4 regions of the Desulfosarcina ovata subsp. ovata genome follow, and region 1 is predicted to be linked to each of the others. Evidence: riboswitches for the same ligand, from Rfam matches in the RefSeq annotation. Region 1 holds a riboswitch; each other region holds the start of a gene.
The links. A riboswitch is a leader RNA that binds a small molecule or an ion and turns the genes downstream of it on or off. The one in region 1 is predicted to bind cobalamin.

Region 1 (7,800 bases):
GCGTGCCTGGTGGTGCATGGCAATGACTTCATGGATAGATGCCTGCCCCCAGAAGTTGTCGTGACGGGTAAAAATCTGCAGCGCCAGTTCGGCGTCATCGATGGATTGCGCGGAATTTCTTCGTGTCACTTGGTTGAGGGCCCGGCTGTACAGCAGCCAGGCATAGGTGGAATCGCTGAAGCCCACCGTTCTTGCCAGGCGGAGTCCTTTGTCGGCGTAGGCGCCGCCCGACCGGTGCCGGCCGCGGTAAAAGGATATCAGTGCGGCCTGGAAATAGGCCAACGGCAGGGGGCCGATCATCCCGTCGCGGCGGAATCCGTGCATGGCCTTGGCATTGATGCGGTACGCCTTTTCAAACGCGCCGGAACAATAGAAACGGTAACTGTAGCAAAGGTTCAGCCAGTTCTCGACAAGCGATCTGCCGGTTTTCCCGGAGCGGGACGAAAAACGGATCGCCTCCCGGTGGTAGTCATCCGCCGCCGGCATATCGCCGAGAATCGCGCAGAAGAGAATCAGGAGCCCGGCAACTTCCATGGAAAAAAACGGATCATCGTGCGGCCTGCCCCACAGTGGCGCCATCTCTTTTCTGGCCCGCCGGATATTGCCGGTAATGTAGTAATGGTAACTCAGGTCTTTCAGACAGCTGGCGACCCCCGATTCATCCTTCTGCCCGCGGAATTGCACCAGTGCTTTTCTCAAGCCGTCAATGGCCTGGTGAGGGTTCCCCTGAATCGAGGTCAGCTTGGCCCGGAGATAGATCAGACGCGGTTCCTGGCTGAGCAGCGCTTCGGGTATCTTCTCCAGGACCATGCCCAGAAATGCCAACGGGCACTCCATGATGTCGCGCATCATCATGCCCTTGATCAGGCGGCCGATCGCTTCAAAATGGCGGCCTGCAAAATAGTGACGGATCGCGCCAAACAGATCGCCGTTTTTCTCCATGGCGTGGCCGATATCCATGTGCAGCGTTGCGATGGCATTGCGATCACGTGTTGTTTCCAACTGGCGGCGCAGGAATTCCTGCAGCAGGTGGTGATACCGGAAAGGGGCGTTCTCATCCGTGCTTTTAAAAGTGAAAAGATGCTCCCGGCAAAGCATGTCCAGGATCGTGCGGGAATCCCGGCGGTTAAGAAGGGTATCGCACAGGTCCGGTTCGAGCCGGTCGAGCAGGGCGGTTTGGATCATGAAACGCTGAAGTTCAGGGGCGAGGCGGTCGAAGATGTTCTCTTTAAAATACTTGAAAATATAGTCCTTGGTTTTGCCCACGGCCGGCAGGCCGCCATCGGGTGCCCCCCCGCTTCGGCCCCTGGCGGCATGGTAAAAGAGGATCAGTCCGGCCGCCCATCCACCGGTGGCCGCGTAAAGGGCAGCCATTTCGGGATCACCGAGCGGTGTTTTCAACTGGTCATGGTAAAGCCGGGCAATCTCTTCCCTGTGAAAGGTCAGATCGTCTTCACCGATGTCCACGACTTCCAGCATGGCGCGCAGGCGGGAGATTTTCAGCGGCGGCTCGTGACGGCTGATCACCACAAAATGCAGCATCGGACCGGAGCGGTGGAGGAGATCCTCCAGGACGGTGTGGACACTGCTGTGCGCATCCACAAGATAGTAGTCATCCAGCACAATGACCATGGTTTGGGTGACCCACCGTTCCACCTCTGCCAGAAGCTCGGCCAGGACCATTTCACGGCGCGTCGATAACAGCAGGGATTCTGCCCAGCGCTCTTCAATGCCGGCGGCAAATCCGGGATGGCGCTCGCGAATGCCTTCCACCAGATAGGTCAGAAAGGTTGCCAGGTCACTATCGGATTCCTCAAGGCCGTACCAGACCCCATCCACCTTTAGATCGGCGATGCACTGGGCGGCCAGGGTGGTCTTGCCATACCCCGCGCCGGCAACGATCAGGCCCATTTTTTGGGTCGTGATGGCGGACAGCATCCCGGCAAGGCGATCCCTTTTCAGCGAATGCGGCGCGGTGGACGCCCTGAGCTTGGAATGTCTGATGGAAAGGTGCTGCTTCAAAAAAAGCCTCTATCTGCAAGTGGGCTAGTTCAATCCCAAACCGACCACCAGTCCCACGGCAATTCCAAGTCCGATGAAAATGGCGCCGACCACGATTCCCACGGCAACATTTTTTGACGCCAGTTCCCGGGAGGTGTCGAAGGGGGTGATGGTATCGAAGAGTTTGTAGCCGGCGGCCATGAATGCCAGGGTCAGCAGGGCGCCGGCAATGGCGTAGACGAAATTGAGCAAGGCGATGGACAGTTCCATCAGTGCAGTACCTCCGTGATGAGTTGGATTTTGTTGATGTAGCCGATGGTCTCGCGGCTGCTTTTCCCGGTGACGGCGGGCAGCGATCGTTCGATGGACAGCCAGCGGTTGGGGTCGAACCCCTTTTTTCGGGCGACCCGCTGGGCCTTGATGATATTCATCTTCCCGGCGTTGTAGGCCCCGAAAGTGAAATTGAGGCGATCGTTAAAGGGGCGCTTGGCCGTCCATGTATTCCACAATTGGCGGTCATAGTAGATCCCGGCGGCAATATTCCAGCGCGGTTGTTCCCGGGACCCTTTGATGACCGGCTGTTTGCGGCGGATTTCGGCAAAGGTGCGGGGCATGATCTGCATGAGGCCCACGGCGCCCACACGGGATTTGGCAGTCGCCTGAAGTCGCGATTCGGCCACGGCCTGGGCCTTGAAATGCCGCCAGTCAAATGCCGGTCCGAAAAATCGTTTGGTGTATTTCGAGAAATAGCGATCGAAGGCGGTGACCTGGTTGTAACGCTCGAAGGCGCCCGATGAGGCCGGCAGGCAGAGTAAAATGGCCAGGCTGAGAAAAGCAAACAATCGGCGATGACGGTGTGATGGTGGCATGTGCATCCTTATTAAAATTTATAGCGTCCGCCAATATCAGCAAACATCACCCCGTCTGTCAACTGCCGGGGGCCGCAACGCCGGGCAACCGCATTTGGAGCCTGTTTTTGACCTTTGCGCCATGAATGGTTAGGATGATCACATTATCCCCACTTGCAACCCAAGGTGTGATCATCATGTTCTCCAAGATTGTCATTTATCAGAATTCGCTGCCGGAATGGTTGATCGGTATCGGCATTGCCGTGCTGGTCTTCCTGGCGGTGGTTGCCGCCAAACGGATCATCCACAAAAAACTGGCTGCGTTCGCCGCCAGGACCGATACGGTCTGGGACGACCTGCTGGCCGAACTGATCGACCGGGTGAATGTGATTTTTATTTTTATCCTGGCGGTGTACAGCGGGTCATTGAAAATTGCGCTGCCCGATGCCACCGGTATCATCTTCAGCCATGTGGTTGGCCTGGTGACCCTTCTTCAAGTGGGCGTGCTCATCTCCCATGCGGTGAGCTTCTGGGTCGCCCGTTTCCGCAAGCGGAAAATCGAGAGCAATGCCGGCGCGGTGACCACGCTGACATCGGTGGGGTTTGTGCTGCGCATGATGATCTGGATCATCCTTTTGCTGATCGGGCTCGACAACCTGGGCGTCAACATCACTACACTGATCGCCGGCCTGGGAATCAGTGGTATCGCCGTTGCCCTGGCGATTCAGAACATTCTTGGCGACCTGTTCGCGTCTTTTTCCATCGTCCTGGACAAACCCTTCGTGATCGGTGATTTCATTATCATTGAAGAATACATGGGAACGGTCGAGCATGTGGGGCTGAAGACCACCCGCATTCGCAGCCTCTCCGGAGAGCAGCTGATCTTCTCCAATACCGACCTGCTGCAAAGCCGCATCCGCAATTACAAGCGCATGGTTGAACGCCGGGTGGTGTTTGCCATCGGTGTGGTCTATCAGACCGCCTATGAGCAGATCCGGCAAATTCCGGAGATGATCAGACAGGCGGTCGAGGCCAACGCCCAGGTTCGCTTCGACCGGGCCCACTTCAAGGAGTACGGCGACTATGCCCTGAATTTCGAGGTGGTCTATTGGATCCGGAATCCGGACTATACGGTCTACATGGACATTCAGCAGGCGATCAACCTGGACATTTTCAGGCAGTTCGGCGAGGCGGGGATCGAATTTGCCTATCCCACCCGGACGATCTACGTGCAGTCCACGGGCGCTGGTGCTGACGGGGGGAACGATCCCGCTGCCGGTTGATGGCCCGGGGCGGGTGTGTTTTCCAACCTGCGATTTATCCAGAAGCCCTCAAACGCTTTTCTCTTTCCTCAATTCCTCGGCCAGTTCCGGCAGGAAACCAGTGAGCTGGGACGCCTCACCGGGGCCGACGATAATCTCCCACTCCGGCAGCGCGCTTTCGAGTTCGGCACTGAACTGGGCGTTTCTGGCGGAGATGACCAGTTTCCGGTGATCCACCCGCTCCTCCAGTTTGCAATCCTTAATGAACCGGATGGTGCTTGGCGCATCGAATTTGCCTTTTTGGGTGCTGCGCAGACAATGATGGCACCAGCACATGACATCCGGCTCGCTGATCTCCTGGAAGCAGAGAAAAATCGGTGTGCGGGAAACTTCCGCCGCCAGGGTGAGATTGTAATAGGTCAATGCCCACGATGAGGCCAGAAGCACCGGTGCATGGCGATCGGGTGCACCGATTTCATAGACCCCTTCAGGGGTCATCAGAGGATCCTGGGGATCACTGAAAAGTTCCATCCGCTCCAGCAAGAGCGGGAAAATACTCTCTGCCTGAAAATCGGAGAGAACCACGATTCCGGCATATTTGGCGATAAACATGGCCGCAATCAATGTTTCCATGGAAAGGTCGTTGGTCATTTCGCAGGGGAACGTGATTGTCGGATAACTCAGTGATTCGACGGCTTGATGAATGGCGGCTCGCCGGATGTGTACCTGATCCGCCAGCGCTTCCCGCACGGTTCGCGCCCCCGTATCCAAAACGATTTCCTGCACGCCGGCGTCGGCCAAACGGCTGGATAACGCGGTGAGCTCCTCCAAACCCTGGGCTTTGGCCACCAGCGGGCAGTCATGCGCTGCGGCAAGCTCGATCATCGACTCGGCATTGGCCGATGTGGCCGAGCAAATCAGTGGTTTTGAGCCGGCGCAGGCCTTCAACCCGGCGGCCATGATTTCAGGATCGTCACTCATCAGGATGATTCTGGCGTCGCTGCCTTTTCTCACTGTTTCAACCGTGTGGGCGAATTTTCGCGCATCCTGCAATTCGTTCTTGATCGCGACCAATTCGGCCCGTAACTCACATCCCATTCGACAATAGCGCACCCGTTGGAACCGCTTGAGCCTGGCATCCAGGTCCGCCTCCGAAGCGGTGTCCGAAATGCATATGGCCAGACCCGTCGGGTTGTTGAACCGCTTGTCGTGGCGGAACATGACGGATTCCCCGCCGATTTTGAGCGCCTGGTCGCCGCTGCCAATGGTAACCAGTTTGATCGGCGGTGCTTCCGCCTGGGCGAGTTTGGCTTTTGCCTCATCCGATACATACGGGCAGGCCTCAAGCTCGATTTTATCGGCGGCCAAACTCATGGCAAAAGCGATACAGGTTGCCATTCCACACTCCCGGCAGTTCGTCTTGGGTAAAAGCTTGAAAATTTCCATTCCAGATAACGCCATGTTTCGCTCCTTTGCTTTGGTGATGAACTTCTGTTCATCGTTATGATCAGGGACAAGTCTACCTCTTCGGGACATCAGCGGGGTCCCGAAGAAATATCGATTTCCATTGTCCGCCTGCCGTGCCCGTGCAAAAAAATATCCCCGTGCCCATAGGGGCACGGGGATATCGTTTTTTATCCCTGTGATCGCAATGTTTGCGCAAAATGCTCTACGTCCCGAGAGATTTTACAACACCCATCACAGGCAGGTCTTCTGGCTTCACTTGCTTTTTGGCGGCCTTCCCATTCAAACAGCAGTGAACAGTGGCACGAGTTGCCAAAAAGAATGCCTTTCAGGATACCCTGAAAATGCGTGTGTTACAGCGGCGGGTCCGCTCCCGATTTGCACGGGATTCCCGATTAAGTCCGTTGGACACCTGTGATCATTAGCTCAAAAAAAGTCTATTATGGGAGACCTCCTTAGCTGTCAAGCCAATTATTCACCCCAGAACGGGGTGCTGTGTGTTCGTGTCAGCCCTGGTGACTTTTAAATGCCGATGATCCGGTAACCAGCTGTTGACAGAAATCGCCTAAGACGGCCAGATCGTCATGGACAATGGCAAACGTTTGGGAAAGGCTCTAGTGCCGTGTCTCAAAAGTTCTGTACTATAAAATGGCAATATAAAATTCGTTAACAACCGGTTGTATTTAACCCATCACTATGCTATTATTTACCAAAATCTGTTGACATGAAGGTATACACACTAAAAAAGTGGGTCAAATACGATGAACGCCATGCGAATCACAAATTGCCAGGATCTATCCTTCTCCGGTAAGCTCTCAAGAGAACGAATCGATCGGGCGCTGGAGGCATTGGGAGCCAATGTCATCAGGCGTCTGCTGTGCTTTGCGCTGTATCTGCTTGGCCTTAACCGCCAAAACATCGCAAAAACGCTCGATATGCCGGCCGAGACAGTCAAGTCCACTATCAGGACGATTATAAACGATGGTTTGTCCGCCCTCCAAGACCGGCGACGGCGGCAATACCAACCTTTGGCCACAATATGTCACCAGTTGCCACCTATTGCGGTAAGACAGCAAGAGCAGTTCATCATCATCGATCTGGGCGCCCCTGATAGACAACTCAAAATTGACAAGCAGGATACTTTGCAGAGCAAAATTGTGCTTTTGACCATGCTCAACTCCGGCTTGCTCACCAGTAAACAAGTTGCCGAGGCGATTGGGCTAACGCGGCCTCGCACGATGACCCTTGCCCGACAGCTGATGCAAAAAGGAGCGCTTTCCTTGGTGGATCAGCGAAAAGGACAAAAGCAAGACTATCGGGTGAGCCCTCAGATCAAAGCCGAACTCATTCAGCAGTTTGCCGTCGACGCCATCACAGGCGGTGCGACCTCGGGCCTTTCGATCTCGGATCAATTAAAAGAGCGTTGCCAGATAACCATTTCGCCACGCACCGTCCGCCATCATCTTGACAAGCTGGGCCTGTCCAAGATCAAACGATCTTTGCCCGAGTTGGTTACCGCAGTAAAAAAAACTTCCAAAGCTGGTGCTTCCGAATAGACAATACCCTGACATGGCCCAAGCCACTTCCGGCAAGAGTCGAACAACGGGCAGCCATTGTGGCGCTGTATAAGGGCGGATTCACACCTGGTGTTATTTCTGTTTTCACCGACTCCCATCGTTCGACTGTCCGTAGATGGATATGCCGGGTTAAAAACGGTGAACCGCTGGCCGACTATCCTCGTTGCGGGCGGCCTCGCACCTTCTCGAAAGACAAACGTCTGATGACCATTGCCGTTTATTGTCAACAAGCGCCACCTCTTCCCGGACTTCACCGGTGGTCTCTTCGCGATGCACAGCGTTATTTCAAAGTACATACAGACTTAATCGGCATGCCCATCAGCCGCTCGACCATCCATCGTATTCTTTTGGAACATGCGCTAAAGCCTCACCGTCACAAATACTACCTACAAATCAGTGATCCGGATTTTTTCCAAAAAATGGAGAATATCATCAGCTGTTACCGGAACCCGAATGAGCATCTGTACTGTTTTGATGAGTGTACCAGCATCCAGGCACTCAGACGGCTTACCCCGAACCTGCCGGTCGGCAGCAATCAGCCGGTTTTGGAGGACTTCGATTACGAACGTAACGGCGTGTGCGACTTGCTTGCTTTTCTCAATCCGGCGACAGGCGAGGTCTACGGCCGTTGCACCGAAAACCATAATC
Region 2 (7,800 bases), 2.2 Mb from region 1:
ACGGCTATTCGGGTGCCCGCGAGATGGCCAAATTCGCCGAAAACCTCTGGGGCTGGCAGGTGGTCACGCCGGACGAAGTGTCCAAGGAGATGTGGGAGCAGACCTATCAGGTCTATGTGGCGGACAAGTACGGGATGAAGCTCAAGGAGTTCTTCGAAAAGAACAGCCCGCACGCCCTGCAGTCCATCACGGCCAGGATCATGGAAGTGGAGAGAAAGGAATATCAGAAATTCGATGAGCAAATGCTCCGCAAGGTCGCCGTGGACTATGTGGAATCGGTGGCCCGCCAGGGCATGGCCTGCTGCGAGCACACCTGCAACAACATCGCCATGAACCAGTTCGCCGCCAATATCCTCTCCGTGCCGGGTTTGGTCTCGCCGGCCACCATGCTGAAATTTCAGCAACAGGTCAAGCTGGCCACCGGCAAGGATGTACGAACTCCGGAATGGGTCAAAAAGGCGGAAACCAAGGAAACCAAAAGCGCCAAGGCGCCGGATGAAGCCGCTGGCGAAGCCGGCACACAAAAGGCAGAGGAGGTCAAGGGCTATGAGTTGAAGGAGAAGAAAGAGGAGAAGGCGACGGAGATTTCCTCATCCGGGGCGTCCCTGGCCGCGGTGCTGCTCGTGGTCGCCATCGTAGCCGTTATCGGGCGCGGCTTTTGGAAGGGGATGAAGAGACGGTAATAAAAAAACATGAGCCTTCAAAACCCAAAAAAAGGGGTACGCCGTGAAACCATTACCCGATTTAGATTTGCAATTGCATGCGTTGTTCGACATCATTAACGGCCGCACAAAAACCCAATTGCTGCTCACCGCCATTGAACTGAACATTTTTGATTTTCTCTCGACATCGCAATCCGCCGAATCAGTGGCCGCCGAGCTGGGCACCCATCCGATGGGCACGCGATTTTTGCTCGACGGCCTGGCAGCTTTGGATCTGGTGGACAAGGAAGATGGCCGTTACCGCAACCGCCCGGGCACCCAAATGGCCCTCCATCGCCAGAGCCCGGCCTATGTGGGCCGGATGTTTTCCATGATGGGATCCATGGCCTGGATGCTTTCGGGTCAGGACCTGATGTTCGACAGTGGAGAAGTTGCCGAGACGATGAAGCGTGTCGGTTTTTCCTCCGTGGAGAGTTCTGTCGTCGGGACACCCATGATGCTCATGGAGCTGGACATTGCAAGGAAATAATTATCTTTGAGAGTGTCCATCCAGAAATAGGCAAATTGGGTTGAGATCAAGGCGCCCGAAAAATTTTACCACAGGCATATGGTTGATATTCCGAGGATAAAAATTTTCGCGCAACGACGATATCGGGCAAATTGGTCATTTCTGGATGGGCACTTGATAGCATGATCTCGAGCACTGTCAACACGATCCAAGTTCTTGCACAAACCGAGGCAGTGAGATTACGGTTACACCGCTGCCGACTGAGAATTCATCATCACCGCCGTAAATTATGTATTTCCGGGTAGCGCCGACATCATCGCAGATTGCGCTGTAATGCCGGCCCAATTTGGGAGCTGTACCATATTTGATTTCCACGGCCCAGATTTCCGATGACGGCATCCTGATGACCAGGTCAATCTCCGCTCCTGCGGCGGTGCGGTAAAAATAGGTTTCGGCACGACGGGGCAATACCGAATGGATATTTTCCACCACAAAACCTTCCCAGCTTTTGCCAAGCACCGGATTGGAAAGCAGGGCATCATACTGGTCGATTCCAAGCAGCCGGTGTAAAATGCCGCTGTCCCGGATGTAGTAGCGTGGAGATTTTATCAGCCGCTTTTTGACATTGGCATGCCATGGCTCCAAACGTCTGACCAGTAACAAATCCGAGAGGATGTCGATATAGTTGCTCACGGTTTTGCCATCAATTTCAAGGTTTGCACCCAGCTTTGAATAGTTAACCGGTTCGCCCTGCAGATGGGCCAGCATAGTCCACAGGCGGCGCATCCTGATCGCTGGTACACGATAACCCAATTGTGGAAGATCCCGCTCAAGATAGGTGCGAATCAAATCCTCAAGCCAATCCATGGCAATATTGTCGTCAGCGGCCAGGTAGCTTTCGGGAAAGCCGCCTCTTACCCAGAGCTTGTGTATTGTTTGGCTTTGGTGGCCGGTCTCGATGACGTTCAGGCCGCCCATGTAGATGTAACTGATTCGACCGGCAAGGCTTTCGGACGTTTGCCGCATCAAATCCATGGAGGCTGAGCCAAGGAAAAGAAATTGCCCGGATTTACGTCCCTGCTCCCTATTTTTATCAATAAGGCCCCGCAACACCGGAAATAGGTCCGGTGCACGTTGTATTTCATCCAGTATGACTAGTTTATCACTGTGGCCGCGTAAAAAAATGGCGGGATCCCTGAGTTTGAGCAGATCTTCCGGTGCTTCCAGGTCGAGGTAGACGGAATCCAGCCCCTTTGCAATAGTTTTGGCAAGTGTGGTCTTACCCACCTGACGAGCGCCAAGCAATGCGACCGCCGGCACCTGCGCGATTTTTTTCTTTATTTCGTTGGTAATCCATCGGGGAATCATACCTTGCATTTTAGGATGCTTGCTACAAAATTACAAGGTATATAATGAGGGTGGATTATAAAATGGCCTTTGCGATGACTTTATTGCTCCTCTCGCATTCAACAGCGGAGAAGTCGCCGAAACGATGAAGCGTGTCGGTTTTTCCTCCGTGGACGTGGAGAGTTCTGTCGTCGGGATACCCATGATGCTCATGGAGCTGGACATCGCCAGAAAAAGGATTGACATCGTACCATATGAGATGTTTTAAATATTTTCAATTTGTTAATTTGCAGGCGTTCGCAAGAACCTAAGAGCCTGTTTGAGAAGTCTGGATCAGGCTCGATAACAAGGCGGAAAGTGGCTCAAAAGCGGAGCATATATATAATATGTGAGCATTTTGAGACACTTCCCAACGCCGTTAGCGGGCCTTAGACGGATTTATCAAACAGGCTCTAAGAGGGAATCCCGTTAAAGTCGGGAGCGGACCTGCCGCTGTAACACATATGCTTTGAATGGTTCAAAGCGGGCATCTCGGCAATTCGTGTCACTGTTCGACATTGTGAATGGGAAGACCGTCGGGATGGATGTGAAGCCAGAAGACCTGCCTGCTGATTGGTTTGGAATCGCTCCCGGGTAGGGAGTAGATGAAAACTCATCGTTGCACCGTCAGGGATTGAATACGGTATCCCCGTTTCCACTGTGGAAGCGGGGATTTTTATTTCGAGGACATGTCATTATGCACCAAATTACCATAAAGGCGATAAACGGCTATGAAATGAACCTGCCCGGCGATACCTGTGCCGATTTCACGAGGCACGGTGAAGCATGCTGGCAAATCCCGGAGATGATCGGCACGGGTATTTTCAAACAAATTGAATTCCGTTCTGGATTTTATCTGTTTATCGCTGACTACCAGGTGAAACAGCACTGTGAATGGGATATCGTCTTCAACCGATCTGGGTTTGGAATCGAATTTTGCGTATCCGGCCAAATGCAAGGCCGGTATACGGGGATGGACCTATCAGTGCTATTACGCGAAGGTCACAGTCCGCTTTGTTATTTCCCTTGCCTGTCCGTCACTGGGGAGGACATCAAGGATACACGCAGATTCTCTTTTTCGATCATCATTGAACCCAAAGTATTTAATACCCTGGTGGGTGGCGATTGCAAACATTTTCCCATGGCATTCAGATCAATTGTGGATGGGACCAGAGAATATAGCTATTACCAGCCCGGCGAAATCACGCCGGAAATCCTCTCCACCCTTGAATCCATTCTTCGCTGCCCGTTAACCGGACCTACCCGCCGGTTGTTTCTTGAGAGCAGGATACTGGACTTGATTGCCCGCCGGTTACAGCAACTTGATGAATGTTCAAATACTTACCCGGATGACGGTGGGATCACCTTGTCGGATGTAGAGAAAATACATCAGGCGGCATCGCTCCTGGCCAAAGATATGAAAAATCCGCCAACGTTATTTAACCTTGCCAGATCCGTGGGGATATCCCACGCCAAAATGAACCGGGGGTTTCATCAAGTGTTCGATACCACTGTTTTTGGGTATCTGAGAAAAATACGACTGCAACAGGCAAAGCAACTGCTGGAAAACCATCAGATGAATGTTACGGAAGCAGCGTTCGGGGTCGGATACAACAGCCTGTCCTCCTTTTCCAGAGCTTTTTTCAAACAATTCGGCAAAAATCCCCATAGGTTCATCCGAAATAGATTTGCAGGTAGATTGACCAATTCAAAACCATCCTCCTGACAAAAATAATACATCCCGGACATCCATACGAGAAATGTACGCGAAGCAGACTTCAATGCTTTCCGGTTTTATTCACCGAGCCCTCCCCTTTGTTCATTTCGAACAAAAAAAAGATCAAATGGGATTCGCACGGAAATCCATTTTAATGTAAGAGCACGACGATATCTCAATCGTTAACCATCGGCCTTGTAAGGCCATGAAAACAAGCCGGTTTGGTGCTTCGCTGCTAATAATATCCCAAGAGACTTAGAATTGAGTTGTGTCCGGTTTCTTTGTTTGGTCTGTGAATCTTGCCGTTATTATTTGTCGATGAACAGGAGAGCGTATGAAAAACCAGTGTGGTTGGGCCGTTACAGGTTTTCTGATGGTTTGCTGTATCGCCATGTCGGCTGGAGCCGAGGAGCAGAAGTATATGACGTTGGGAACCATGACGGTTACGGCTCAGAAGCAGGAGGAAAACGTTCAGGACGTGCCGATGTGCATAACGGTGTTCAGCGATCAAGATATTGATGATAAAAAAATCAAATCAATCAGCGAAATAGCCGATTTTGTCCCCAATTTTATGGTTTTCAATGAAGGTGGACCAGGCATCAATTCACCATCCATGCGCGGTATTCATGCACCCCATCTCTCCTATACGACGTCGGTGGGACTTTTCATCGACGGCATCCCTATCTTATCAACTTTTGGATATGAAGATGCACTGCTATATGTAGAGCGTGTGGAAGTACTCAGGGGACCGCAGGGCACCCTGTATGGGAAAAACACCCAAGCCGGCGTCGTCAATATTATCACATCGCAGCCCAACAACCAACTCACTGGAAAAATCAGCGCTGAATTGGGGCGCCTGCTTTCCGGTGAAACAGGAGATAAACTAAAAAAAGAAATTTCGTTCAATGTGAGTGGCCCGATACAAAAAGATAGCCTTTTTATAGGCCTGGCCGGGCAATTTTATCAAAGAGATGGATATATTGAAAACACCATTACCGGCGATACGGTAGATGACAGAGAACACTGGTTGGGAAAGGCTCATCTTCGATGGACGCCGACGGATCAACTGGATATTTCATTGATTGCTTCGATGCTTGAACACGACGATGGGGGAGCAAATATAACCCTGGGAGAATACGGAGCCGCGACATACGGGATTTCCGTTCCAGGGGATCGCAAAGTTACCTCCAACCTAGAAGGCAATTATAAACCACGTGAAAATTCGCAAGCACTGAAAATCAACTATGATTTTAGTGAGTTGTGGACATTAACATCGATTACCACAAGAAGGTCGTACAATGACGAAGCCGTGGACGATTTTGATTATACCGGCGAGACATTATCACATATCTATAAAGATGACCAATTAAGAACCACGGCACAGGAATTCAGACTGAACTATGCCTCAGAGCAGTTAACATGGCTGCTCGGCCTGTATTATGACAATGACTATAAACATAAAAAAAGGGAGACCATATCTAGTTATTCAAGCATGAACAGTTCTACTGATCGGGAGATCGATGGGGACACCTATGCAGCCTTTGTCCATGTTACTTATGGATTGGCCCCTCACATCAATTTGATTGCCGGCTTGCGATATGAACAGCAGGATCAGGAATTTGAAGATAATCTTAACGATAAACAATTAGATGATTCCTGGGATGCATTCACACCTAAGATAGGTGTGGAATACCATTTTACATCCGATGTTTTGACCTATGCAACCGTGTCAAAAGGATATCGTTCCGGTGGATTCAATGCGCTGGCCGATGAGGCTTCACCCTATTACAGCTATGATGAAGAGGAGTTGTGGTCCTATGAAATCGGAATGAAAAATACCTTGCTGAACAAAAGATTGATTCTGAACGGTGCTCTTTTTTATATGAATATCAGCGACATGCAAGTCACGGATGCTGTCACGCCTGCCACCTCGTACCTGACCAATGCCGCCAAGGCCACGGCTAAGGGAATAGAGGTGGAAGCCACGGTCAGGGTAACCCAGGGCCTGAGCCTCATGGGCAGTTTCGGGTATACCGATCTTGAATTCGAGGACTTCGAGGACGCAAAAGGCGATTACGAGGGCAATCGGAATCCCTATACGCCGGACTACACCTACAACATCGGCGCTCAATACCGGTATCCCGGTGGCTTGTATCTCAGGGCGGACTTGATCGGCTACGGCAAGATGTATTTTGACCGGGCAAATGAGTACTCACGGGATTCCTACCAACTGGTCAATGCCAAAATCGGTTACGAAACGGAACGCTTCGATGTCTACCTCTATGGAAAGAATATTTTTGACGAGGAATACAATTCCTATGGCTATTACAGCGGTTTTTACACGATCTACAGCGATCCGGGAGAGGTCGGCCTGCAAATGACCTGGCGTTTCTAAATGCCTGATGACGGTGGCGGAACTGAGATAAGATTAACGGCTACGCAAATGACGCGTAAGCCGCTGAGAATCTGGCTGTTGTTAGCCAGCCTTTACATGACCCAGTTTTTGGGGTTGAGTTTTTTCTGGATCGCATTGGTGGTCATCATGCGTCGGCAAGGCGCCCCCATGGAACGGTTAGGGGTGATTTACCTTTTAGGACTCTTTTGGGCCATCAAGTTTCTATGGGCGCCATTGGTCGATCGTTTTGCCTTTGGTCGATTGGGGCATTATCGGGGCTGGCTGCTGTTGACCCAGAGTGGCATGGTGCTGAACCTTATCATTATCGGCTGCTTCGACATTTCAACACAATTTGGCGCTGTTCTGACCGGATGTGTGGTCTTGGCCTTTCTTTCTTCAACCCAGGATATCGCCGCCGATGGCTTGACCTGTCGCCTGCTTTCTGCAAAAGAGCGAGGCTTGGGCAACGGGATCCAATACGCCGGCGGGATGCTCGGCAACGTGCTGGGAGGTGGCGTTGTTTTGATGGCCTACCCCCATATCGGATGGAAAGGGTGTATGGCTATCCTGGCGTTATGCACATCGGTCTCCCTATTCCAGGTCTTGTGCTTCCGCGAGAAAACATATTCGGTTGCCTGCCAAAACAGCCCCGTGCCGTTGCGCCGATTTTGGAGCTTCTGGCAAACTTCCGGGCACAAACAATGGTTCTTGTTGCTATTGATTTATCCGATCGGCAGCACCCTTGCCCATGCCATATTGGCGCCTATGATGGTCGACGTTGGGTGGTCCATGGAGCGCATCGGCATGGTCATGAACATCCTCGGTTCTATCCTTAGCGCCTTGTCTTCTCTTTTTACGGGCTGGCTGCTTCGCTGGAGGGCACGTTCTTCCGTTTTGATCGGTGCCGCCACGGTTCAGGTGATTGGTTTGTTGGCGATAACATTGTCGCTGATCGGCCTGCCGGACGATTGGCGTGTTCATTGTTCAGTTGGTGCCTGTTTCTTGATCCATGGTGTTTTATTGACCCTGATCAGCACAATGATGATGGATCGCGCTTCGTTGAAAAGCCCCGCCACGGACTTCACCTTGCAATTCAGCGCCTATTACTTTCTCAAGTTTGTCGCGGCTGCCG
Region 3 (7,800 bases), 1.6 Mb from region 1:
GCCGTCCAGGTTGCGGCTGGCCCGACCGGTTACCCGGCTGTGGTGGCCCGGGTCGATAAAATCCGGTCCCACCTTGAAGGGCGCCACGGTGAATCCCCGTGCGGCCAGGGCGGCCATCAGGCCCAGCGTGACCGTGGTTTTCCCGGCGCCACTGTGGGTGCCGGCGATAACGATGCCTTTAATATGAACCTCCTTTGCATCCGCTGCGTGAGGGGATGCATTCCGGCAGCCCGGCGTCGGCCAGGATCCGCCGGCCAGCCTCGGTATAAACCTCAGGGTAGAGCAGGCTGCCGATACGATAGATGCCCTCGATCAGCCGCAGGGTCGGCCGTGACACCACGGTTTCGTCCACAAGAAAAACTTGATGGGTCTTGACCGCCTTGATCACCCCGAATCCCGGCTCCGCCATGATGGCCTCACGCGTAATCCGGTTCATGGCCCCTTGCTGGGAGAGGAAAACATCGATGTCGGCCGCATGGGACAGCAGCCGCTCCTTGCCGTAAATGGCGATGTTGTTGTTGGCGCGTACCGGCGCGTCCGTGGCCACGTTGATGCCCCCGGCGGTTTCCAGGGCAAAGGCGGCCATGGCCTGGGGCGTGAAGGTCTTCATCTTGCTGTGAATCGCCTCGAAGTAGACTTGCTTGGGGGTTGCCACCGTGGCCGACAGCGCTCTGAACGCCGCCACCGCCGTATCAAAGGTACGGGTCATGTGCGCGGCCGCGTCCGCCTGTCCACAGAGTTCTCCCAACGTCTGCCAGTATCCGGCCAACGCGTCCACGGTGGTGGGCTGCAGGGAGACCACCCGGATGTCGCTGCGCACCAGGCGCTCGACTAGGCGCGGATACCCACGGGCGATCATGGGCCGGATCAGGACCAGGTCCGGCCGGGCGGCGAGAAACCGTTCCGGATCGTCGTGGTAGGAGAAAACCGGTTTGCCGGCCGCCCCGGGCAGCCCTGTCGATTGCCGGTCGATGCCGATCAGTTGCGGCCCGGCGCCCATGGCCAGAAGGTTCTCCGTATGGGCGCCGTAAAGGGAGATGATCCGGCGGTAAGGCGCCTTTTCCAAAGCGTCCGCGTTGGTGGGATCCGCTGCAGCGGCACCGATTGCTCCATCCATCCCGGCAACCAGGAGGGTGACGATGCAGACAACGATTCTAATTTTCCGTAAGCGGTCCATAAGAAGCATTTCCGTTTAATGGGGCACCATTGGCCGGGGATGGGGCAGAACCGGGGCTGCCGGCCGCTTCGGGCATTTTGTAGCGCACCTGCAACCGGCCGGTGAAATCGTCCACACCGACCCGCGCCTGGATATCGAACACCTTTTTCAGATTTTCCGGGGTGAGTACCGTTTCGGTGGGGCCGGCGGCCACCACCTGTCCCGCCTTCATCAGGACCATCTCCTGGCTGTAGGCCGCGGCCAGATTGAGGTCCTGAAATACGGCAACCACCGTGCGCCGATCATCCCGTACCAGTTCTGTGGTCCGATCCAGCAGGGCCAGGGTGTGGTGCACGTCCAGGTTGGCCGTGGCCTCATCCAGCACGAGCACCGGGGTATCCTGGGCCAGCGCGCGGGCAAAGATCACCCGCTGGCGTTCTCCCCCGCTCAGGGTGGTCACCGGCCGATCCTTCAGGGCCAGGATACCGCAGTCGGCCATCACCCGGGCCACCCGGTCACGGTCCTCGCCGCTGGGGGCACCGAAGCGCGGCGTGTGCGGGTAGCGTCCCATGAGGACCACCTCCTGCACGCTGAACGGGAAATTGATGCCGTAATCCTGGGGCACCAGCGCAATCAGCCGGGCCAGCGACCGTTTGCCGATTTCGGACAAGGGCCGGTCCCCGTAACGGATATCGCCCCGATCGGGCATCCGGTGCCGGCAGATCAGATCCAGCAAGGTGGTCTTGCCGCAACCGTTGGGTCCGACAATGCCGGTAAAGCGCCCCTTCCGCAGGACCAGGTCCAGCCCGTCGAAAATCGTTTTTCCGGGATGGGCGAAGGCGATGTCGTGTAAGGCGAATCCCATCCTCAGAAGCCCCCGCGGCCCGTCTGGCGTTTGCGAAAAAGGTAGCAGAAAAAAGGGCCTCCGATCAGGGCCGTCAGCACGCCAATGGGAATCTCGTGGGGCAGCACCGCGCGGGTCACCGTATCGGCCGCCAGCAGCAGAATCGCCCCGCTGAAAAATGAGAGCGGCAGCAGCCGCCGGTTGTCCGGTCCCACCAGGGCGCGCATCATGTGCGGCACCAGAAGCCCCACAAAACCGATGATGCCGGAAGCCGCCACACAGGCGGCCGTCACCAGGGACGCCGTGACCAGCAGAATCCAGGGCACCCGGCGGGCGTCCACCCCCAGTGACGACGCCGCCCGGCGTCCCAGGCAGAGCAGATTCAGGTCGCGGGCGAAAAAGAGAAAAACCGTCAGCCCCGGGATCAGAAAGGCGCTGGTCAGTCCCACGTCATGCCAGGTTTTGGAGGCGAAGCTGCCCATGAGCCAGAAAATGATCACCGATACCTGCTCGTCGGCCACGAATTTGAGAAAGCTGATGCCGGCCGAAAGAATCGCGGCAACGATAATGCCCGACAGGATCAGGTTGTTGGCGTTGGCTCCGCCGGCCGAAGAGGAGAGGTAGATCACCAATACCAACGTGGCCGTGGCCCCGATGAAAGCACATACCGGCACGCTGTAAATGCCGGCAACACTCAGGTTGAGCAACAGGGCCAGGGCCGCCCCGAACGCGGCGCCGGCAGAGACACCCAGGGTGTAGGGATCGGCCAGGGGGTTGAGCAGAATCCCCTGAAACACCACGCCGCACAATGCCAGTCCCCCCCCCACCACCGCTGCGGTCAGAATGCGCGGCAGGCGCACGTCCATGACAATGGTGCGGGTCAGCTCGTCCAGGCCCCGGGTGAGGGCCGGATTGCCCGTCAGGCTGCCGCCGACCACCCGCAGGACATCGATCCAGGCGATCCTCAGGTAGCCCATCCCCGCCGACAGGCAAATCGTCGCCAGCAGCACCCCCGCCAGCAGGCCGGCCAGCAGCCAGCTGCGCCCCAACAGATGGGGGAATGAATTGTCGACAGAAACGGGAGCGATCAAATCGTTTTACCTGTGGCCCCGTACCGGCGTTTACCGGTTGGCATACACCCAAAAAACAAAAACCCTTCAAACCTCGATGTCGGTTTGAAGGGTTGCACCCAGTTTACTTGGCCCTCTACATTATGGACGGCCGAAAACACTTTTTCAAGCAGCTCTCTCCGGCACACACAAAAGGCAGGTCTTCTGGCTTCCCCTTCCTGACAGACGCCTTCCCACACCGGTAATCCGGGACAGTGGCCCATGGTCTGGCAGTTCCCTCCAACAAAGATCGGAAGGGCAGGGGGTTACAGCGGCGGGACCGCTCCCGGTTCTCACGGGATTCCCTATTAAGCAATAGCGCACCTTTTGCTCCGTTTTTAGTTTACATCCGATGGTATGTCAATCCTTCAATTGACATTTGGATGTTGGCATTTGGCATTCATTTATCCATCCGAAAGCAAGGGGCGCCGATAACGCCATTCGCCGAATTCCAATTCAGATGCGGTTGCCCTGGGAGAAGCGCATCCGGTGGTTGAAAACAGTGTTTAAATAATGGTATATGCCGCAGTTAAGGATAAATTCGGAAATGAGGAATGCCTTTGAATCAAGATCAACGAAACCAATTGAAACAGCTTCCGGGGGTGGACCGGGTTATCGTCCACGGATCGGCCGGCGGGCATTTCGACGCCATTCCCAAGTCAGTGCTGATTCCGGCCATCCGCTGGGCCATTGACCGCCTGCGGGAAACGGTGCTGCACGCGGCGACCCCGCTCGATGCGGCCGCCTTTTCCCTGGATGCACTGGTGGAGGCGGCAACGCGCCGGGCCGACCGGATCATGGCCCCACGACTGCAGCGCACGGTCAACGCCACCGGCGTGGTGGTACACACCAACCTGGGCCGCTCCCTGCTTTCGCCGGCCGTGCTCGACCGCCTGAAACTTATCTCCAGCCGGTACTCCAATCTGGAATTCGACCTCGAGAAGGGTCGCCGGGGGTCCCGTTACAGCGCGGTGGAAGACATTCTCTGTGAATTGAGCGGCGCCCGCGCCGCCATGGTGGTGAACAACAATGCGGCAGCGGTACTGCTCTGTCTGGACACCCTGGCCAAGGGCGTTGAGGTGATTGTTTCCCGGGGCGAACTGGTGGAAATCGGCGGCGCATTCCGGATCCCGGATGTCATGGCCAAAAGCGGCGCCATCCTCAAGGAGGTGGGCACCACCAACCGGACCCATCCCCGGGATTATGAAAGTGCCATTGGCGAAGCCACCGGTATGCTGCTCAAGGCCCACACCAGCAACTACAGCATTGTGGGATTCACCGCGTCCGTGGCCCTGCCCGATCTGGTGGCCATCGGCAGGCGCCACGACCTGCCGGTCATGGAAGACCTGGGCAGCGGCACCCTGGTGGATTTTTCCAAATATGGCCTGATCAAGGAACCCACCGTTCAGGAATCCCTGGCCGCCGGCGTGGACGTGGTCACCTTCAGCGGAGACAAATTGTTGGGCGGCCCCCAGGCGGGGATCATTCTGGGCGGCCCGGCGCACATCGACCGCATCAAGGCCAATCCGCTCACCCGGGCCCTTCGAATCGACAAGATGACCCTGGCCGCCCTGGAAGCGACCCTGCAACTCTACCGCGACGAGCAGGACGCCCTGCAGCACATCCCCACCCTGCGTATGCTGACCCTGCCGCCATCGCTCATCCAGGCCCGGGCCGCAGAATTGAAAACCCGCCTCGAGGGAATCGGCGGCGACCGGCTCAAGGTGGAACTGATGGACCTCTCCTCCAAGGCCGGCGGCGGCTCCCTGCCCCTGCTGAACCTGGAAAGCCGCTGCCTGGGCGTTACCCTGGCGGGAAAATCGGCCAACGCCATGGAATCGTGGCTGCGTCACCATACCCCGCCAATCATCGGCAGAATCGAAAGCGACCGTTTCATCATGGATCCACGGACCCTGCAGGAGGAAGAGCTGGATATCATCGAGAAGGCCTTTGCCGACATGCTGGCCGAAGAGACGGGCACGCAGGAGAAGTAATGCCAAAACCCCTATCGGAACAATTCAGAAACCGCAGTGCGACACAGGAATTTCTCTTCTCGGCGTCCGATGACCCGACCGTTTCCGTCAGGGCGGCCGAAATTTCACCATCGACCTTTTCCGAACGGTTCACGGATCTGCTCGACCGGCAGGCGTTCATCGACGCCGTCGAGACGCGCCTGACAGCGGCAGCAACCCTTCTGGTGCTTGCCGTGGACATTGAAACGGCCGTCCAGGACAACGACGATGACCAGGCGGCCATGGCCGCCATCGCTCCACTGGAACAACTCTGCCACACCCAGGACGGCATCTGGGGGCAGATCGGCCGCCATCGCTTCGCCTGCGCCCTGGCCGACCGCAGTGCCGATGAGGGCGACAACCTGGCCCGGCAGCTCCTGGCCGCCGGCCAGGCGATGCAACAGCCGCCCGTCATCGTCGGGATGGCCCTCTATCCGACCCTCGACGAGACACTCGGCGAAACCGTTGAAAATGCCGGCAAGGCCCTTGATCACGGCGTTTTTTTCGGGCCCGGAAGCGTAACCCGTTTTGATGCGGTGAGCCTCAACATCAGCGGCGACCGCCTTTACCAGGCGGGCAAGGTCGACACGGCCATGGCCGAATTCAAAAAAGGCCTGCGGCTCGATCCGGCGGATGCCAACCTGTACAATTCGCTGGGGGTCTGCCATGGCGTACTCGAGGATTACCCCAATGCCTTCAAGGCGTTTGATCATGCCATCCGGCTGGCGCCCGATGAGGTGATGGCCATTTACAACAAGGGCTACCTGCTGCTGCGCCAGGGCCGGCACGAGGCGGCGCTGGCCTGTTTTCTGGACGTCCAGTCACGGGAGCCGGACATTTTCGAAGTGATCTATCACATCGGCCAGGCCTATATGGAATTGGACCGGGCCGACAAGGCGCGGCCTTTTCTGGAAGCGGCGATCCGTGCCAAGGATCGGTCGGGGGCGGCCGCCGCCCTGCTGGGCGCCTGCCTGGACAAATTGGGATTGACCAAGGAGGCCATCGGGGCGTACAAACGAACGGTTAAAATCAACCCTGATGATGCCGAGGCCCTTTCGGCCCTGGGAAGGCTTTACCGCCTGCGGGGGGAAAGCCTGGACGTGGCGGCGGTGTTCTGCGAGCAGAGCGTACGGCTCTGCCCGAACAACGGCCTTTTTCGGGATCGTCTGGGGCGGGTCTATCTCCAGCAGGAGAGGCTCGAGGAGGCCCTGGCTGAATTTGAGCGGGCTGCGGCCCTGAGATACGACAGCCAGGACCGTATCGAGGAGACCCGGGCACGGATCACGGCCGCCAAGGCGTCCGTCAGCAGAGCGGCCGGCGCCGGTTAGCGGCCAGCCATAGAAAGGTGTGGCACTTGTTAACCGTGCATTTGTGCTTATTGTATCAATCTTCACCGGCGCCTGATATTACGCTTCAACGCTGATATCGGACGCGTTACGCAGTCGCAAAAAAATGAACAAGGAGTGAACATCAATGCCCATCTACGAGTATCACTGCAAAGGATGCGGTCAGGATTTTGAATACCTGGTGCTGGGGGGCAGCGAACCGGATCAGTGCCCGGTGTGCAAAGCCAACACCGTTTGCCGGCTCATGTCCACCTGCGGTTTTGTCAGCAAGGGCGAGGGGGGTGAAACCGTGAGCACATCCGCCGGCGCCTCATCGTGTACCGGTTGCAATGCGACCAGTTGTGCCGGCTGCGGCCACTGATGGCGTCCGCCACCGTTACAATCGGCACCCGCGGCAGTCAGCTGGCCCTCTGGCAGGCCGAGTGGGTCAAGTCCGCCATCCTGGCCAATCATCCGGCGATTCGGGTCGAACTGGCCATCATCAAAACCCGGGGCGACAAGATTCTGGATGTTCCCCTGGCCAAGGTCGGGGGCAAGGGGCTTTTTGTCAAAGAGATCGAAGAAGCGCTGCTGGACGGGCGCATCGACCTGGCCGTCCATAGCATGAAAGACATGCCGGCCGACATCCCCACCGGCCTGTGCATTGGTGCGATTCCCAAACGCGAGGAACCCCGTGACGTCCTGATCACCCGCAGCGGCGACCCGCTGGAAGCGTTGCCCCAGGGGGCCCGGGTGGGTACCAGCAGCCTGCGCCGGGCGGCCCAGCTGCTGCATGTCCGGCCGGACATCCGCATCGTTCCCCTGCGCGGCAATCTCGATACCCGCCTGAAAAAGCTGGAAACCGAATCCCTGGACGCCATCGTATTGGCAGCCGCCGGTGTGCGCCGGCTGGGGCTGGCCGACCGGATCACCCAGGTGCTGGATGAAACGGTCATGCTGCCGGCCGTGGGCCAGGGCGCCCTGTGCATCGAAACCCGCACCGACGATTCCCGCATAGGCGCTGTGGTTGGCGCCCTGGACGATCCGACCACCCGGCAGGTGGTGCTGGGCGAACGGGCCTTTTTGAACCGCCTTGAGGGCGGCTGCCAGGTGCCCATCGCCGGCCATGGCCATATGGACGCCAACGGCTTTACCCTGACCGGCCTGGTCTGTGATGTGGACGGCTCCCGGCAGATCAAACAGACACGTACCGGCGCACCCGATCAAAGCGAGCAGATTGGCCTGGCGCTGGCCGAAGCCCTGCTGGCTGCAGGGGCCGGCGCCATTCTGGAAAGACTGAACGAACATGCACAATCATCCTGAAGCAGGCAAGGTTTATCTGGTCGGTGCCGGT
Region 4 (7,800 bases), 1.1 Mb from region 1:
AAGCTTTGTATGCATTAACTCTTTCAGCCAAAGGAAACGATGTAGAGGCCCTAAAAATTTTAGATCAATTTATGATGGATTTTATATCCCGCTACCGGGAACAATTAGGGGCCACCATAGGATACTATACCCGAAAAATTAGACTAGATCGGATTCTGGAAGGGTACGTAGAGCTATTATTTAGGACCGGTGATACCTTATCTGCAATTAAAGCGTTTGAGGCGGTCGATGCCATCCAGTGTCATTCAGTCGATCAGGCCTTGTCGCGAAGCGCTAATCGTTTTGCAATTGGGGATCCTGAATTGGTAGCCATCATCCGGCAAAAACAAGATTTGGAGATGAACATAACGGCTAACAAAAACCGGATTGCTGCATCAATGGGGATAGATGATATCAAGCACCGTGACAAGGTCATTAAAGAGCTTAAAACCAAGGGAGATGAATTAAGAGACGCTTTACATGTTTTGAACAAAGAAATTGCCTATCGATATCCGCAATATAATAAATTGACCTCACCGGGATCTGTTTCCTTAACGGATATCAAAAAAAAGCTTAAAAAAGACGAGGCGATTCTATCAATTTTCACAGGGCAGAAATCTACTTATGTCTGGGCATTTGGAAAAACTGGGGAAGTCGCCTTTGCCAGCATTCCCATTAGTTCTGAAGTTCTGGGGCGTGAGATTAGCCGGTTACGCAAATCGTTAACGCCTAACGATATTCGTACCGTTGAGGATATACCGACATTTGACACAGAATTGTCTTACAAACTTTACAGAAAACTATTGGCTCCCGTTAAACAGGGCTGGGAAAATTCACGTGTAATTATGGTAGCTGCTAATGCACCGATGGATCGCCTGCCCATTTCTCTTTTAATTTCGAAACCTGTCGGTTCAATTCAGCACAAATCCGATATTTGGTTTTCCGAATACAAAACCATTCCCTGGTTGGCCCGTACCCATGCCGTTTCGCAACTACCGTCAGTAGAGTCCATTCTTTATCTCAGAAATCGGAAATCCTCCAGCCAACCTGCTAACACATTCGCCGGGTTTGGTGATCCTTGGTTTTCACCTGATTCTGTTGAGGTGGATGATGGAGAAGTTGCCATCGCACAAAGGGGCCTGCATTTACGAGCGACGCCAGTTGCCAAGGGAGACAATCTTTCGTCATTCAGGCATTCAATGCTGCCCCGCCTTCCTGAAACTGCGGATGAAGTCAGGCAAATCGCTTTGGCCGTTGGTGCCGATCCCACCACTGACGTTTTCCTCGGGCTTGAAGCCACTGAAGCCCGTATTAAGAATATGGATCTAATGAATAAAAGAATAATCGTATTTGCGACTCATGGGCTAATGCCCGGCGACATTGACGGTTTAGGCCAGCCGGCATTGGCCTTAAGTCATCCATCATTGTTACATAACAAGGACGATGATGGCCTACTGACGATGGGTGAGATCATGTGGCTCAAGTTAAATGCCGACTGGGTTGTACTATCCGCATGCAATACCGCAGCTCCAAAGGGCAAAGGCAAGGAAATGCTCTCCGGGCTAGGGCAAGCTTTTTTCTATGCTGGTGCAAAATCTTTGCTTGCTACGAGCTGGCCAGTCGAAACCAACAGTGCAAAGGCTCTTACTACTGGACTTTTCAAATATATAGACCGAACTCCGAATATTTCCAAAGCAGAGGCACTTCGTCTGTCGCGTATCGCACTTATCGATGGCCCTGGCCAAGGGAAGTGTAGTTATGCCCACCCTATCTTTTGGGCACCGTTTATTCTTGCCGGTGATGGAGGGCTTTGAAAATTATTATCAGACAACTAAAAACCAAGTTTGGTTCCACCTGACCACTACAACCTATTTTTCGTTATGCAGGTTTATAAAGATTGCCATATATAGCCCCTCTGCTATTCCGCTTCTATCCGATAAAGATGTTAGGCCTTGTAGCCTTCGACCAAAGAAAACATGCGCTTATCCTGAAGCTGTTTTATTTTTGTAAATCCGGCTGCCGCGAGTCCGGCTTCGATTTCTCGGAATGTATACTCCTAAACTGACAGCAGGCACTTTTTTGGTTGTAAAGTGAACTCTGAGGAAGTTATGGACAATCCAATAAACGTTCAACACGCGTTGAAGACCGGTTTCTGATTTTGCATATATATTACGTTATTGTAATTTCTGAAGATATATATTACAGATATGTGATGGAATAATGCTGAACAATTGTGATCGAATACCAATAACTATATGAAATATTATCGTTATGTAATTTTGGCACAATGAATGCTTGAATGCGTAGTCAGCGTCGGAGGTTGCTCCTCCTCCAAATCATCCCCCTGGGGTAAGACCTCTTGGGGAGAGGTCTTGCCCACTTTATTTTGCTGAATGTGCCGCCTGCCACCTCCGGTATCCCTCATGGGCGCTGGCGTGCTGCTTTGTTGGAGGAAGTCCTTAAGGATCAGATCAAAAAATACGAAAACCACAAAATTAAAGGCGGTAGCAAATGCCAACTCAAATCTGCCCCCTTTGTGGGAAAAAAGCGAAATACGATAACCCGCCTGGTAATTCCGAAAAGTACAAATGTTTTTTGTGCCCGGTCGGCGGTAGTTTCGTCATCTCACTGATGGCAGAGGACCATCTCGCAAAATTTCCCATAATAGACAGAACGTATTATTCTGATAAAGCTAAGGACGCCAAAAAAGGAAAGGTCTTGATCATCCAATTTTGTGATGATGGACTTGAAGCACCGCTGATCCAGAGGTACGATGAGAAAGCAGAATGGTTTAGGCTCGGGGATGAAATTAATTGAACGTAATTGCGCCGGGCTTGTGTTCGTCTTCAAGACGCATCAAGGGTTGCATACCGGGAGTATGTGGCCGTTGATGCAACGCGGAAGACGGGCGCAAGAACAAGCAATTTCGTTTAATTAGGCGATTGGCGGATAAGAATATACCAGGATGCGCAGGATTTTTCATTCGTATTCAAGGCGGGCTTTTTTACGCATAGTGGGGCTATGTGTGGAAAAGCCCAACGCAGAAGACGGATGAAAAGACAAGCAGGCGGGTATATTCTTTGACAGAAATCGCCTTAATAAAATTCCCGATCCTTAGATAATCCATTTTGCGGGAGCACCTTTCCCTGGCATCACACAATCCCGCATGGGGTCGGAGTTAAACGCGGTCTATACTCCGTTGTGCTCCGACCCATTTTTTACCTGGCCCAGTCGTCAAGCGGATTTCATCGATCCCCACGCAAAACAGCCACCACCCGCCACTGCCAAAACTGCCAAAAGGTTTTGTCACCGGAAGCAAAACCCCCGCGCGCGTGGGGATGTGACGCGGCTTTATAGTTTTCGCCAATTCCGGCAAAAATCGGTGTTTCCACCGGGTTTATGATGATCACAGCAATTGTAATTATGCGGTTCAGGTTTGTACCAGCATGGCAATTCGATCAGTTCTTCGAAAAATTTAGTTCAGGTTATGATCAAAAAGTGCAACAAAACTGTAAGCAATTAGCCAGCCGATGAATAGTCAGCGATTCTTAGAAAAACAGCGGGAAAACAATGCTATTTTAAATGGATTGCTGTGAGGAAAAACGAGAGGCGTATGGGGAAGATGAAACAGTACGGGGCGCGGTGGGCTTGTCTGTCGATGGCGGCTGCAATACTGGCCGCTGCCACGTCGTGGGCCGCTGAAACACCCCCAGAGGCCGATTTTGTCCGGCGGCTGTCCGTCCTGGCGGGTCCCCGGGATGCCATCCTGGTCGCCGCGCCGGATGGCCGGATCATCGCCGCGGTCCATGAAGACCGTCCCCTGGTGCCGGCCTCGATTCTCAAGTTGCTGACGACCTTGACGGCCCTTGAGAAATTGGGTCCCGACTACCGTTTCAGGACCGAATTTTATCTGGATTCGCACAATAACCTGAAAATCAAGGGATACGGCGATCCCCTGTTGGTTTCCGAAACGATTGGAAAGATTGCCCGGCATCTGGCGACCCTCGTTCCAGCCGTCCATGACCTGGTTTTGGACGACGCCTTCTTTGCCAAATCGATCTACATCCCCGGACGCGGTACGTCCACGCAGCCTTACGATGCGCCCAACGGCGCCCTGTGTGTCAATTTCAATACGGTTGCCTTCAGAAAGGAAAACGGCGTCTGGGTCAGCGATGAGCGCCAGACCCCCTTGTTGCCATCGGTGATTCCCAAAATCGCCACCTCGGGTATCATCCGGGGCCGCATTACCCTGGCCGCCGACCGATCCGAAGCCCTGCACTATGCCGGAGGGCTTTTTCGTTATTTCCTCAATCAGGCCGGCGTGCGGGTTACCGGTACCGTCAGACCCGGCCGGGTCGATCCGGAATCGGATGTGTTGATGTGGTTGCACCGGTCCGACGCGACGCTGGATAAAGTGGTGAGCGAGCTCTTGAGGTTTTCCAACAATTTCATCGCCAATCAAATCCTTCTGGTCATGGGCGCGGAGATGGTGGGGCCGCCGGCAACCGTGGACAAGGGCCTGCAGGTGTTGAGAGGTTTTTACCGCGTTGATTTGGGAATTGAAACCGGGCGTGTCGTCGAGGCTTCGGGAATTTCCCGCGAAAACCGCGTTACCGCCCGGGCCATGCTGAAAATACTGCAGAACTATGAACCCTATCACGATTTGATACCCCGGAAAGGACGGCAGTTTTATAAAACCGGGCACTTGAAAGGGGTCCGGACACGGGCGGGCTTCTTGTCGGGCACCGACGGCGAACTGTACCGCTTCGTTGTCATGTGCAACACGCCGGGGAAAAACACGAACGCTGTTATGACGGCCATTGAACGACACTTTGAGCAGTAACCACTCATACCCGTGTTGGAAAGCGTCTCAATATGCTCGCCTAAGTTACATATGCTTACCCTGGTCGCCATCAGCGAAAGGATTGACAAAATAACATAACTCGAATATCTCATGTTTCTGGTTTGCTGCGGTCGGAGGAATGACACTCTGGACGTGGCCGCCGAATTTTTCATACGGTAATGTATTCAGGTGCGATACGCTTAATAGGGAACTCCGTTAAAATCGGAGGCGGATCTGCCGCTGTAATCCTGCCCGCTAACACCGGGAACGTCTTCAAGCATGAGGCCACTGTTTCAGGCTACTGAAATGGGAAGGCGCTTAAAGACGGGGGAAAGCCAGAAGACCTGCCAGAATGCATTGAGGGTGTTTAGGTGCCATAGGAAAGCCATAGCAGGACGAGGAACGTCCTACGAGCAGGCTAAACGCACTCTTCTACCGGCCATTGCTTCAGGAATTAAGTATGCCGGCAAATCAATATGTCCCTTCCATTGTGACATGGTTTCCACATGGGAACCATGATCATGTCAAGGCAGCCTGCCTCCGATACTTTTTCCCGAATCGCATTGGCATCTATTCTACATCAATCAACGTAACAAGGAGGAGATGTAAAATGAGAAAAAGTTTCATGGTTTGTTTGTTGGCAATGTTTCTGATGGCCTCAATGTCCATCCAAGCCCTGGCCTCCGGCGGCGGTCAACTGACCGAATCCAAAACCGCCATTATCCTGGCCAGTTTCGGTACCACCGTACCCGAGGCGGTGAGCGCCATCACCAATATTCAGGCAAAGGTCAAAAAAGCGTTTCCCGGCGTTCCGGTGAAGGTTACCTTTACGTCCAACATCATCCGCTCGGTATGGAAAGAGCGGCAGGCCGACGCAAAGACGTGGCTTGGCAAGGGCATCCCCGAGGAAATTCTCTACGTCAGGAACATTATCGCCACCTTTGGTGACCTGCGGGAAGAGGGGTACACGGACATCATCGTGCAGCCCACGCATATGTTCTTCATGGAACAGTCCCATGATCTGACGTCCTACGTCAATGCCATGCGCTCCATTCGCACAATGAAGCAAAAGTGGATGCCTTTTCACAAAATCGCCATGGGCCGCCCGGCATTGGGTACCGTGGGGCCGCAATACGACTATCATGAAGATGTGGAGAAAGCCATCAAGACCCTGGCCGACGATTTTGCCATGGCCAAGAAGAACAAGGCCACCCTGGTGTACATGGGCCACGGCAACGAGCACTGGTCAACGGGCATTTATAGCGAAACCGCCAAGGCCATGCGCGAGATGTATCCCGCCGTGAAAACGATCATCGGCTCCGTGGAAGGCTATCCGTCGATAGATGATGTGCTTAAATGTCTCTCCCGCACCAAGGGCGACAAGGTCATACTCAAGCCATTCATGATCGTGGCAGGAGATCATGCGACCAACGACATGGCCAGTGAAGAAGACGATTCCTGGAAAACCTTGATCGAGGAACAGGGATTGAAAGTCATGCCGGTTTTGAAAGGCCTGGGTTCCAATGACGCCTTTGCCGGAATTTTTGTCGAACATATCCGGGATGCCGCCAAGGATGCGGGCATTGCGCTGAAGTAAGCGCAAGCGCCTGTTCTGCAGAAATAAAAACGGCTCGATAGTCTGGCGGGAAGGGGTGCCCGCGCGATACTTTCGAGCCGTTTTGTTTGTCTATCACTGGCCACCGTAGCGCATAGCGGCAGTTGCGCGCAACTGCCTGAAACTCAAGTTCCTGCAACGTCAATTAAAATAGTGTCGGCGCCAGCCATTCCATTCCTCCCAGCAAAATCAGGGTTAAAAAGAGACAACCGGACCCGATCCGGTCCGTCCGGGAAAAAGAGAATTGATGAATACAATAGAACTTCCCTTTGAATCCCCGGCACAGCATGGACTGGTAGACCCGATCCGCCCTTGCCAGGGCGCGGACCAGCAGCATGCCGAACAGATAGGCATAGGTTTTATAGGTATTTATATTGGATTTGAGGGTGATGCGGGCCGCCAGGAGCAGACCTTCCCGGGTGCATGCCACCGGTCCCAGAAAAAACGCGATGGTTCCCTCGAAGGTAATGGGCAGCACCAGAAAAAGCACGATGTTGAAAATGTTAACAACGGTCAGCCGCCTGGCGACTTCCATCCGGGGAAGCCGGGATATCCACACCAGAATGACGGACATGGCCAGTCCGCTGACCAGGGTGGGAAACTTCAGGGACAGCGCCAAAAGGAATGAAAACAGCGTAGCAAAAACAATCCGCAACCGTGGATCGAGCCGGTGGAGCAGAGAGACTCCCTGAGCAAAGGATTCACTCAACATCGGCGTCTTTACCCGTGATTCAGGCTTTTTTTCGCCGATAATTGAAATAGGTCCCAATGCCCACCAGAACGAAGATATAACCAATGCCGCCGGCGATATCCTTAACGTTTGACCCGGTATTCTCTTTTACCGACAGTTTGCGGATAATGCGACGCAGCTTATTATCCAGGGACTTTTCCACGATCGCCTGAATTTCCTGTGCGCTAAGACCCGAAACCATTTGCGAATCAGCAGGTGCGGTTTTAGCCGCTTCGGTTGACGGTAACGCCGTCGGGGCGTCGCGTATCCTTTGCCGGGAAGGCGGCTGCCACCTCCTCCAGGGGGATAACGACCTTTTTGAGAAATCCAATACAGAATGCAGTGATAATGCCCTCGATGATCATTACGGGAAGGTGGGCGGTCACCACCAGGGCGGCGACTTCAAAAAAGCTCTCTTCCGTAAAAAGCAGGGAAAGTGCGACCATAAGTGACGTCAGAAGCACCGAAAGTGCCCCGCAGGCAAAGGCCCCGACAATGGCGAGTCCGGTGTCCTTCTGCACCAGCCGACCGAACAGGTATTAGCACAACACGGCCGGGCCGGCCACATTCAGGGTGTTTACTCCGAGAACGGTAATCCCCCCGAACTGAAAAAGCATGGCTTGCAGGGCCAGC

Region 2: it holds a riboswitch for cobalamin, as region 1 does, so the genes downstream of both, GN112_RS28220 (helix-turn-helix domain-containing protein) here and acsC (acetyl-CoA decarbonylase/synthase complex subunit gamma) in region 1, are expected to answer to the same signal.
Region 3: it holds a riboswitch for cobalamin, as region 1 does, so the genes downstream of both, GN112_RS25935 (FecCD family ABC transporter permease) here and acsC (acetyl-CoA decarbonylase/synthase complex subunit gamma) in region 1, are expected to answer to the same signal.
Region 4: it holds a riboswitch for cobalamin, as region 1 does, so the genes downstream of both, GN112_RS14215 (sirohydrochlorin cobaltochelatase) here and acsC (acetyl-CoA decarbonylase/synthase complex subunit gamma) in region 1, are expected to answer to the same signal.

The regions. Positions count from the first base shown of each region.
Region 1 covers NZ_AP021879.1:4,283,115-4,290,914, reverse strand. The annotation lists gene GN112_RS18955 (AfsR/SARP family transcriptional regulator) at 1-2,022, opposite strand, end outside; gene GN112_RS18950 (DUF350 domain-containing protein) at 2,047-2,271, opposite strand; gene GN112_RS18945 (transglycosylase SLT domain-containing protein) at 2,271-2,870, opposite strand; gene GN112_RS18940 (mechanosensitive ion channel family protein) at 3,047-4,132, shown strand; gene acsC (acetyl-CoA decarbonylase/synthase complex subunit gamma) at 4,181-5,572, opposite strand; cobalamin riboswitch at 5,798-6,006, opposite strand; gene GN112_RS18930 (COG3415 family protein) at 6,346-7,131, shown strand; gene GN112_RS18925 (IS630 family transposase) at 7,071-7,800, shown strand, end outside.
Region 2 covers NZ_AP021879.1:6,438,993-6,446,792, reverse strand. The annotation lists gene GN112_RS28235 (cobaltochelatase subunit CobN) at 1-683, shown strand, start outside; gene GN112_RS28230 (methyltransferase family protein) at 727-1,191, shown strand; gene GN112_RS28225 (ATP-binding protein) at 1,369-2,547, opposite strand; gene GN112_RS34945 (hypothetical protein) at 2,663-2,785, shown strand; cobalamin riboswitch at 2,924-3,140, shown strand; gene GN112_RS28220 (helix-turn-helix domain-containing protein) at 3,254-4,282, shown strand; gene GN112_RS28215 (TonB-dependent receptor) at 4,608-6,668, shown strand; gene GN112_RS28210 (MFS transporter) at 6,669-7,800, shown strand, end outside.
Region 3 covers NZ_AP021879.1:5,916,977-5,924,776, forward strand. The annotation lists gene GN112_RS25920 (cobyrinic acid a,c-diamide synthase CobB) at 1-183, opposite strand, end outside; gene GN112_RS25925 (ABC transporter substrate-binding protein) at 179-1,177, opposite strand; gene GN112_RS25930 (ABC transporter ATP-binding protein) at 1,155-2,021, opposite strand; gene GN112_RS25935 (FecCD family ABC transporter permease) at 2,024-3,091, opposite strand; cobalamin riboswitch at 3,248-3,452, opposite strand; gene selA (L-seryl-tRNA(Sec) selenium transferase) at 3,664-5,103, shown strand; gene GN112_RS25945 (tetratricopeptide repeat protein) at 5,103-6,449, shown strand; gene GN112_RS25950 (FmdB family zinc ribbon protein) at 6,595-6,828, shown strand; gene hemC (hydroxymethylbilane synthase) at 6,783-7,769, shown strand; gene cobA (uroporphyrinogen-III C-methyltransferase) at 7,753-7,800, shown strand, end outside.
Region 4 covers NZ_AP021879.1:3,212,952-3,220,751, reverse strand. The annotation lists gene GN112_RS14235 (CHAT domain-containing protein) at 1-1,793, shown strand, start outside; partial or broken gene GN112_RS34370 (hypothetical protein) at 1,962-2,150, opposite strand; gene GN112_RS14225 (hypothetical protein) at 2,491-2,796, shown strand; gene GN112_RS14220 (D-alanyl-D-alanine carboxypeptidase) at 3,593-4,822, shown strand; cobalamin riboswitch at 4,993-5,188, shown strand; gene GN112_RS14215 (sirohydrochlorin cobaltochelatase) at 5,433-6,419, shown strand; gene GN112_RS14210 (energy-coupling factor transporter transmembrane component T family protein) at 6,583-7,149, opposite strand; gene GN112_RS14205 (HI_1622 family ECF transport-associated protein) at 7,169-7,330, opposite strand; partial or broken gene cbiM (cobalt transporter CbiM) at 7,392-7,800, opposite strand, start outside.